One region of the Mesorhizobium sp. M0659 genome, then DNA from elsewhere that is predicted to be linked to it. Evidence: predicted binding sites of a transcription regulator. Region 1 holds the regulator's gene; the other holds the start of a gene.

Region 1 (4,169 bases):
GACACGGCTGACCGGCCGCGTCGTCAGTCTCGAACAGATGGAAAGCGGCCGCATCAGGCTGACGCTCGATGTGGTTTCGACCGCTTACCCCGAGCTGCGCTATGCCCCGGAGCGGGTCAGGCTCTCGGCGCGGACCGTTCCCGCCGATATGACCGCCGGCTCCCTGATCACCGGCTATGCCAGGCTGTTGCCGCCGACCGGTCCGGTGCGGCCGGAGAGCTACGATTTCTCCTTCGACAGCTATTTCACCGGTATCGGCGGCAGCGGCTTCTTTCTCGGCAATCCGAAAACCATTGCTACGCAGGGACCGCCGCCGCTGACCGCGCGGCTCTCCTCGGCAATCGAGAACGCGCGCGAAAACATTGCCGACCATATCAGGGGCAAAATCGGCGGCGCCGAAGGCGAGATTGCCGCGGCGTTGATTGTCGGGGTGCGCGCCGGCATCCCGGACGAGGTCAACGAAGCGATGCGGCGCACCGGCATCTACCACATCATCTCCATCTCCGGCCTGCACATGGCGCTGGTTGCCGGCACCATCATGGCGTTGCTGCGTGGCGCCTTTGCGCTGTTTCCCGATTTCTCTTCGCGCCGCCCAGTCAAGAAATATGCAGCAGTGGCAGCACTCGTCTCCATCGCCGCCTATCTCGTCATTTCAGGCGTCGTGGTTGCCGCCGAGCGCAGCTTCATCATGCTGGCGGTCATGCTTGTCGCCGTGCTGTTTGATCGCGCCGCACTCACCATGCGCAATCTGGCGATCTCCGCCATTGCCGTCATCCTGGTGTCGCCGCACGAGGTGGTCGGTCCCAGCTTCCAGATGTCGTTTGCTGCCACCGCCGCCCTTGTCGGCGCCTATGCCGGCTGGGCCGATTACCGCGCCGACAAGGTGAGAACGCCGCCGGCAAAGCGCTCCTTCGTCGGCTTCCTGTCGCGAAAATTCGCGCTGGCCATGGGCGGCCTCGCCATGACCTCGATCATCGCCGGCAGTGCAACCTTGCTGTTCGCCATCTGGCATTTTCAGCGTGTGTCGCCGCTCAGCCTGATCGCCAATCTGGCCGTGATGCCGATTGTTTCGTTGATCGTCATGCCTTTTGCCGTGCTCAGCGCACTGGCGATGCCGTTCGGCGCCGACGGGCCGTTCCTCTATGTGATGGGCAAGGGTCTGATGGCGATGATCGCTATATCGGCCTGGATTTCCGAGCGCTCGCCGGTCGACGCCGTCGGGCTGATCTCCATCCGCTCGGTGCTGTTGGTGGCGGTCGCCCTCGTCATCGCCACCATGGCCACCACCTGGCTCAGGTTGGCGGCCGTGCCTTTCGCGCTGGCCGGCCTGTTGACGGTGCCGCAGGTGCTTACGCCCGACGTGCTCATATCCGAGGATGCGCATCTGGTGGCCATGCCGACCGGTGGCGGCGAACTCGCCCTCAACCGCGAACGCTCCAACGAATTCACCACGGACAATTGGAAACGGGCGCTGCGGGCCGAAACCATTATCCCACCTGAGATTTTCGAGTCAACAGATACGCGGTTCGATCTCGATCCGCTCGATCTGCCGCCCGGCTCGCCCTTCTATTGCACCGGCGATCTCTGTATCGCCCGGCACCCTTCCGGAGCCATTGTAGCGCTTGCGAAAGACCGCAAGACGGCGCGGCCGGCCTGTGCCTTCGCGAGCCTGATCGTCATCGATGACGCCACCGCCTACAATCCGTGCCGCGACCCGCTGGTGCTGGTCGTGACGAAGAAACAGCTGGCCCGCGACGGCAGCGCCGCCGTCTTCTTCGATCCGCAATCGGCAGCTGCAGCGCCAACCATCCGCTTCGCCGTCGACAAGCCGTATCGCCCCTGGCACGAGCAACGCCGCTTCTCCCGCGAAGCGCGCGGCCTGCCGCCCTACAACCAGCGTGAAAAGTACAAACCCAAGCCGGCTCAGTAGCGCCGGATCAATCCGACAAGCTTGCCCTGCACCTTCACCCTGTCCGGTCCAAAAATGCGGGTCTCGTAGGCCGGGTTGGCGGCTTCCAGGGCGATCGAGGCGCCCTTGCGGCGGAAGCGTTTCAGGGTCGCTTCCTCATCGTCGACCAACGCCACCACGATCTCGCCGGGGCTGGCTGTGTCGGCATTGCGGATGATGACCGTGTCGCCATCGAAAATGCCGGCCTCGATCATCGAATCGCCCTTGACCTCGAGCGCGTAGTGTTCGCCGCCCATGATCATATCGGGCGGCACCGAGATCGAATGGGTCTGATGCTGGATGGCGTCGATCGGCACGCCGGCGGCGATGCGTCCCATAACCGGGATTGAAATCGCGGAAACGGCATCGTCATTGCCGGCCGACATCGAACGCGACGGCGAGCCCGGCTTGATCTGGCGGCCGAGACCGCCTTGGCCCATCGCGCCTTGTCCTTGGCCGCCTTGCCCTTGGCCGGTTTGACCAAGACTGCCCTGAATGACGCTCGGCGAAAACTTCCTCGCCGCATTGAGGCCTGGTGCGATCGAGTCGGGCAGCCGCAGCACTTCCAGCGCGCGCGCCCGGTTCGGCAGCCGGCGAATGAAACCGCGCTCCTCAAGCGCCGTGATCAGGCGGTGGATGCCGGACTTGGAGGCGAGGTCAAGCGCTTCCTTCATCTCGTCGAAGGACGGCGGGATTCCGCTCTCCTTCAGGCGTTCATGGATGAACATCAGAAGCTCATGTTGTTTGCGCGTCAGCATCGCGGCCCCCAGGGGTTCTGAAACCAGAATCAAAAAAACAAACCCAGAACAAACACTATCTGTTCCAGTTGTGTTCCGCAACCTTTTAAAGTTTAATGAATGTGTTGACGTTTTGTTCAGCGTAACGTTCGGCACCGCGAGCGGCGCTCGTAGTCGTTGGCCGGCAACGGGGTGAAACGAAGACAAAGTGCCCTGCGTCGTCGGCTACGATCGCCGCTTCCTTTTCGGACGGGGCTGCGCAGCATCCGCGCCGGGTTCACTCTGGGCATAGACCTGCATCGTGTAGCCGATGTGAGCGGTCATCAGAGTTTTCGCACGTTCGACGTCGCGATCGAGGGCCGCTTCCATCAGGGCGGTATGGTGTTCGATCGCGACGGCGTCGCGCAGGGCCGCCACGGCCTTCCGGTGTCCATCCGTGCGGCCGGCGGCGGCGCGCAGCGTCGGGGCCAGACCCAGAAAGCGGTGATGGCGATGCAATTGGTCGGAAATCGTCGCATTGAAGCGCAGCAGCCAACTGGATGTCGCGGCACTGAGCAGCGCCGCATGGAAGGCATCGTGTTTTTCGTACCACGCGTCGACCGCATCATCCGATGGATCGTCGAGAACAGACCCGCACCGTGAGAGACGATAGTGGGCTGCAACGACCGCGTCTTCCCACTCGCGGTCGCCCTTCTCGACCGATTCCACCAGCAGGGGCAGTTCGACCACCAGCCGCGCACGCGCCAGATCCTCGAGCTCCGCCCGAGAGACGGGAGCGACCGCAAACCCACGGTTGCTGATGGCGGTCACAAGCCGTTCCGCATCCAGCCGCGACAGCGCCTCGCGCAACGGCGTCCAGCCGATGCCGTAGGTGTTGCGCAGCGTGCTCAGCTTCAACGGCGCGGCAGGCGCCAGCCGGGTCGCAAGAATATCGCGCCTGAGCAGGCGATAGGCCACTTCCGTCTTCGAGGTCTGCTCGTCATCCAGCATCGTGATCCATCAGACATAAACGCTCGGCGGATCATTATATATCAAAGTCTTTCAATGGGTGAATTATATAATGTTTGACAGCTCAAGGGCGACCACTCAAGATCGCCGGCATGTTTGGGCGGCAGGCTCCGCCGCGCGCGTTTGTCCATGGAAGGGCGCCGGATCATGAGCACGACACCCGATCTCGCTACAATCGAAGCAATGGATGCCGCCGATCCGCTGCGCTCCATGCGTGAACGCTTTGTCTTGCCGCAAGGCGTGATTTATCTCGACGGCAATTCGCTGGGTGCCGCGTCACCAGCCGTCTTCAGCGAATTGCAACAGGCCGCCACGCAGGAATGGGCGCAGGACCTCATTCGCGCCTGGAACACGGCTGGCTGGTTCAACATGCCGGTGGAACTGGGAGATCAGCTCGGACGACTGATCGGCGCGGCTGACGGGCAGACGGTGGTCTGCGACACAACCTCGATCAACATCTACAAGCTGCTGCACGC
Region 2 (4,169 bases), on a different contig from region 1:
CGCGTTTCTTCCCACCCCCCTCTGTCCTGCCGGACATCTCCCCCGCAAGGGGGAGATCAGTTGTCACATTGGCCTTCGCCAATCACCAACGTTGAAAATGGAGCCTGCGGCTAAGCTGTTAATCTCCCTCCTTGCGGGGGAGATGGCCGGCAGGCCAGAGGGGGGTGCTGTCCCGCCGACGTAGGCGATCCTACAGCGCCGTCGCAATCCTCGCCGCCAAACGCGCATTGTTCTCGACCAGCGCGATGTTGGTCTTCAAGCTCCGGCCGCCGGTCAGTTCGAGGATTTTGCCCAACAGGAACGGCGTCACCGCCTTTCCGGTCACATTCTGCACTTCCGCCGCCTTCTGCGCGGCCTCGATATAGCCGGCCATCTCGTCGGCCGGAATTTCATCGTCCTGCGGCACCGGGTTGGCGATCAGCATGCCGCCGACCAGGCCAAGTGCCGCCCTGGTCTTGTAGAAATGCGCGATCTCTTCCGGTCTGTGCAGGGTCAGCGGCGCGCGGAACGGCGAATGCCGCGACCAGAAGGCCGGCATCGTCTCGCAGCCATGGCCAATCACCGGCACGCCGCGCGTCTCCAGCACTTCAAGCGTCTTTTCGATGTCGAGGATCGCCTTGGCGCCGGCCGAGACGACGATGACCGGCGTGCGCGCCAACTCGTCGAGATCGGCCGAGATGTCGAAGCTCTTTTCCGCGCCCTTGTGGACGCCGCCAATGCCGCCGGTGGCGAACACCTTTATCCCGACCATGTCAGCGGCGATCATGGTGGCGGCGACCGTGGTGCCGCCGGTGCGGCCTTGCGAGACCGCAAAGCCGAGGTCGGCGCGCGACAGCTTCATGGCATCGCCGGTCATGGCCAGCGACTCGCGCTCGCCGTCGGACAGTCCGATCTTGATGCGGCCGGCGACCACGGCGATCGTCGCTGGCACCGCGCCATTGTCCAGGATTATCTTTTCGACATTGGCGGCCATGGCGCCATTGTCGGGGTAAGGCATGCCATGGGTGATGATGGTGCTTTCCAGCGCCACGACGGGGCGGCCAGCGGCGAGCGCCTCGGCCACGGGCGCGTGGAGGTCGATGAAGGGGCGGGCGCTTTGCGGTGTCATGATGGTCTCCGATCCGGAGATCCGCGCGTCCGCTTGGACGCCGCGCTCCGGCAATGGCAATTGGCCGCCCTCATGCCATTTCCTGCGCGTCGGGCACAAGAGCCAGTGCCTCGGTGAAGGTCGTGGCGGTGAAGGCCGGCACGGCATCCGAACTTTCGATGGCGAGCGTCGCCGCGGCAACGCCTTCGCGGAGGGCCTGGCGCAATGCCAGGCCGCGCAGCAGGGCAGCGATGGTGGCGCCGGCCAGCGCGTCGCCGGCGCCGGTGACGTCGGCGACTTTTCTCGGCGCCGGCGGCAGGATAGAGAAGGCGCCGGCTTCGTCGAATCCCAGCACCGGGCCGTCGCCCGCCGTCACCACGCCACTGGTGAGGCCGCTGCAGCGCAGTCCGTCGACGGTCTCGCGCTCGGTGGCATTGGCATCGACGCCGGCGAGCACCATGGCCTCGCGCCGGTTCATGAAGACCTGCGCGAGTTCCTTCAGCACCGGTATCAGCCGCACCACCTTGGCCGGCGAAATGGCAATGGCGAACACCGGCTTGCCGGCGGCGACCCCCACCAGCCGCTCCAGCGCCGTTGATGGCAGATTGGCGTCGCAGAGCACCGCATCGGCCTCGGCGACCACCTCGCGCACCTTGGAGCGGCGGATCTGCTTGGGGAACGCCAAATCGTAGAGCGCCATGTCGGCAAAGCCGGTGATCAGCTCGCCATCCCTGTCGATCAGCGCGGTGTAGCTCGGCGTCGTACGGTCGAGGAAAACCGCCGACAGATCGGCAATGCCGGCCTCGGCGATGGCGCGCGCAACCGTCTCGGCCGAGGCATCGCCGCCGCGCACCGACAAAAGCGAGGCCGAGACGCCGCGCCGCACCAGGCTGCGCAGCGCGTTGAAGACGCCGCCGCCGACATCCTCGCGCATCGTGCCGGGGTTGGACGCCGCCGGCACGTAAGCACCGGACACCTGACCGCGCCGGTCGATATGGGCGCCGCCCACCGCCAGTATCTTTGCTGATTTCACCATGCCGGCGATATGACCTTTGTTTTTCGAACCGGACAAGCGCTAGGCTGTGCGACGGAGCTTCGCAGGCGAGCCGGCGATTCGGCCGATCGAAACAGCCGGAGCGTCAGGCCCAATGGTGGATACATCCGGAAACGAAACCATGAGACAAAAAAAGAACAAATCCGGATAAAGATTGCTTTTCAGATATTTGACCCCTCTTGCCAAACGAGAACAAAAGTAGTACAAAATGGGCAGGGATTACGGATTGTCCGGCCTTCATTGACGACCAAGGGGTGATGTATCATGGCTCAGAATTCTTTGCGGCTTGTAGAGGACAAAGCGGTGGACAAATCAAAGGCTCTGGACGCGGCGCTGTCGCAAATCGAGCGCGCCTTCGGCAAGGGCTCGATCATGCGGCTTGGCGCCAACGAGCAGGTCGTCGAGATCGAAACCGTGCCGACCGGATCGCTGGGCCTCGATATCGCGCTTGGCGTCGGCGGCCTGCCGCGCGGCCGCATCGTCGAGATCTACGGGCCGGAAAGCTCGGGCAAGACGACACTGGCGCTGCACACGGTGGCGGAAGCCCAGAAGAAAGGCGGTATCTGCGCCTTTGTCGATGCCGAGCACGCACTCGATCCGGTCTATGCCCGCAAGCTCGGCGTCGATCTGGAAAACCTCTTGATCTCGCAGCCGGACACCGGCGAGCAGGCGCTGGAAATCTGCGACACGCTGGTGCGTTCAGGCGCCATCGACGTGCTGGTCGTCGATTCGGTGGCCGCCCTGACGCCGCGCGCCGAAATCGAGGGCGAGATGGGCGATTCGCTGCCCGGTCTCCAGGCTCGTCTGATGAGCCAGGCGCTGCGCAAGCTGACCGCCTCGATCTCGCGCTCCAACACCATGGTCATCTTCATCAACCAGATCCGCATGAAGATCGGCGTCATGTTCGGTTCGCCGGAAACCACGACCGGCGGCAACGCGCTGAAATTCTACGCTTCGGTGCGCCTCGACATCCGCCGCATCGGCTCGGTCAAGGACCGCGACGAGGTCGTCGGCAACCAGACCCGCGTCAAGGTGGTCAAGAACAAGCTGGCGCCGCCCTTCAAGGTGGTCGAGTTCGACATCATGTATGGCGAGGGCGTCTCCAAGACCGGCGAACTGGTCGATCTCGGCGTCAAGGCCGGCGTGGTCGAGAAGTCGGGCGCCTGGTTCTCCTACAATTCGCAGCGTCTCGGCCAGGGTCGCGAAAACGCCAAACTGTTCCTGCGCGACAATCCCGACACGGCGCGCGAGATCGAACTGGCACTGCGGCAGAATGCCGGGCTGATTGCCGAGAAGTTTCTCGAAAATGGCGGCCCCGAGCGCGGCGAAAGCGACGACGGCTTCGAGGAAGAATCCGGCGCCATGTAGGGCACGGCCAGAGTTCGGCCATAAATCCAGTCTATTATCCGATGCTTAAGTAACCGAGTTCTTTAGTATTGCGTTTCAAACCGCTGGCCTTCGCGCCGGCGGTTTTCGTTTTTGGGCAGCGTGAAGCCGGCTTGGCAGTTGCCGGATTGGCCCAATTCCGTGTTTCTGGACAGGGTGGGGCGTGCCCGCTAAAAGGCCAAGTCGATCTTCTAAAAAGCAGAGACCAGTGTCCGCCGGCCGCGCCGGCGGTTTTCGCGAAAAGGCAGCAGTCATGAGTGGCGTGAACGAGATCCGGTCGACATTCCTCGACTATTTCCGCAAGGAGGGTCACGAGGTCGTGGCTTCGAGCCCGCTGGTGCCGCGCAACGACCCGACGCTGATGTTCACCAATGCCGGCATGGTGCAGTTCAAGAACGTCTTCACCGGCCTGGAGAAGCGGTCCTATTCGCGCGCCACGACCGCTCAGAAGAGCGTGCGCGCCGGCGGCAAGCACAACGACCTCGACAATGTCGGCTACACCGCGCGCCACCTGACTTTTTTCGAAATGCTCGGCAATTTCTCCTTCGGCGACTATTTCAAGGAGCGCGCCATCGAACTGGCCTGGAACCTGATTACCAAGGAGTTCGGGCTGAACAAGGACAAGCTGCTGGTCACCGTCTA

The links. The regulator LexA, encoded in region 1, represses DNA repair genes until DNA is damaged. The targets are predictions, from matches to a motif close to TGTTCNNNNTGTGTTCNG.
Region 2: recA (recombinase RecA) is a predicted target of LexA. The motif match lies at 2,330-2,347, and genes of this name have one in related genera.

What each region holds. Positions count from the first base shown of each region.
Region 1 covers NZ_JAMYPY010000022.1:55,963-60,131, reverse strand. Annotated here, with positions in the region: gene NKI31_RS26500 (ComEC/Rec2 family competence protein) at 1-1,930, shown strand, start outside; gene lexA (transcriptional repressor LexA) at 1,924-2,706, opposite strand; gene NKI31_RS26490 (GntR family transcriptional regulator) at 2,911-3,675, opposite strand; gene kynU (kynureninase) at 3,841-4,169, shown strand, end outside.
Region 2 covers NZ_JAMYPY010000001.1:161,533-165,701, reverse strand. Annotated here, with positions in the region: gene NKI31_RS00860 (pseudouridine-5'-phosphate glycosidase) at 191-1,108, opposite strand; gene NKI31_RS00855 (carbohydrate kinase family protein) at 1,179-2,123, opposite strand; gene recA (recombinase RecA) at 2,406-3,509, shown strand; gene alaS (alanine--tRNA ligase) at 3,781-4,169, shown strand, end outside.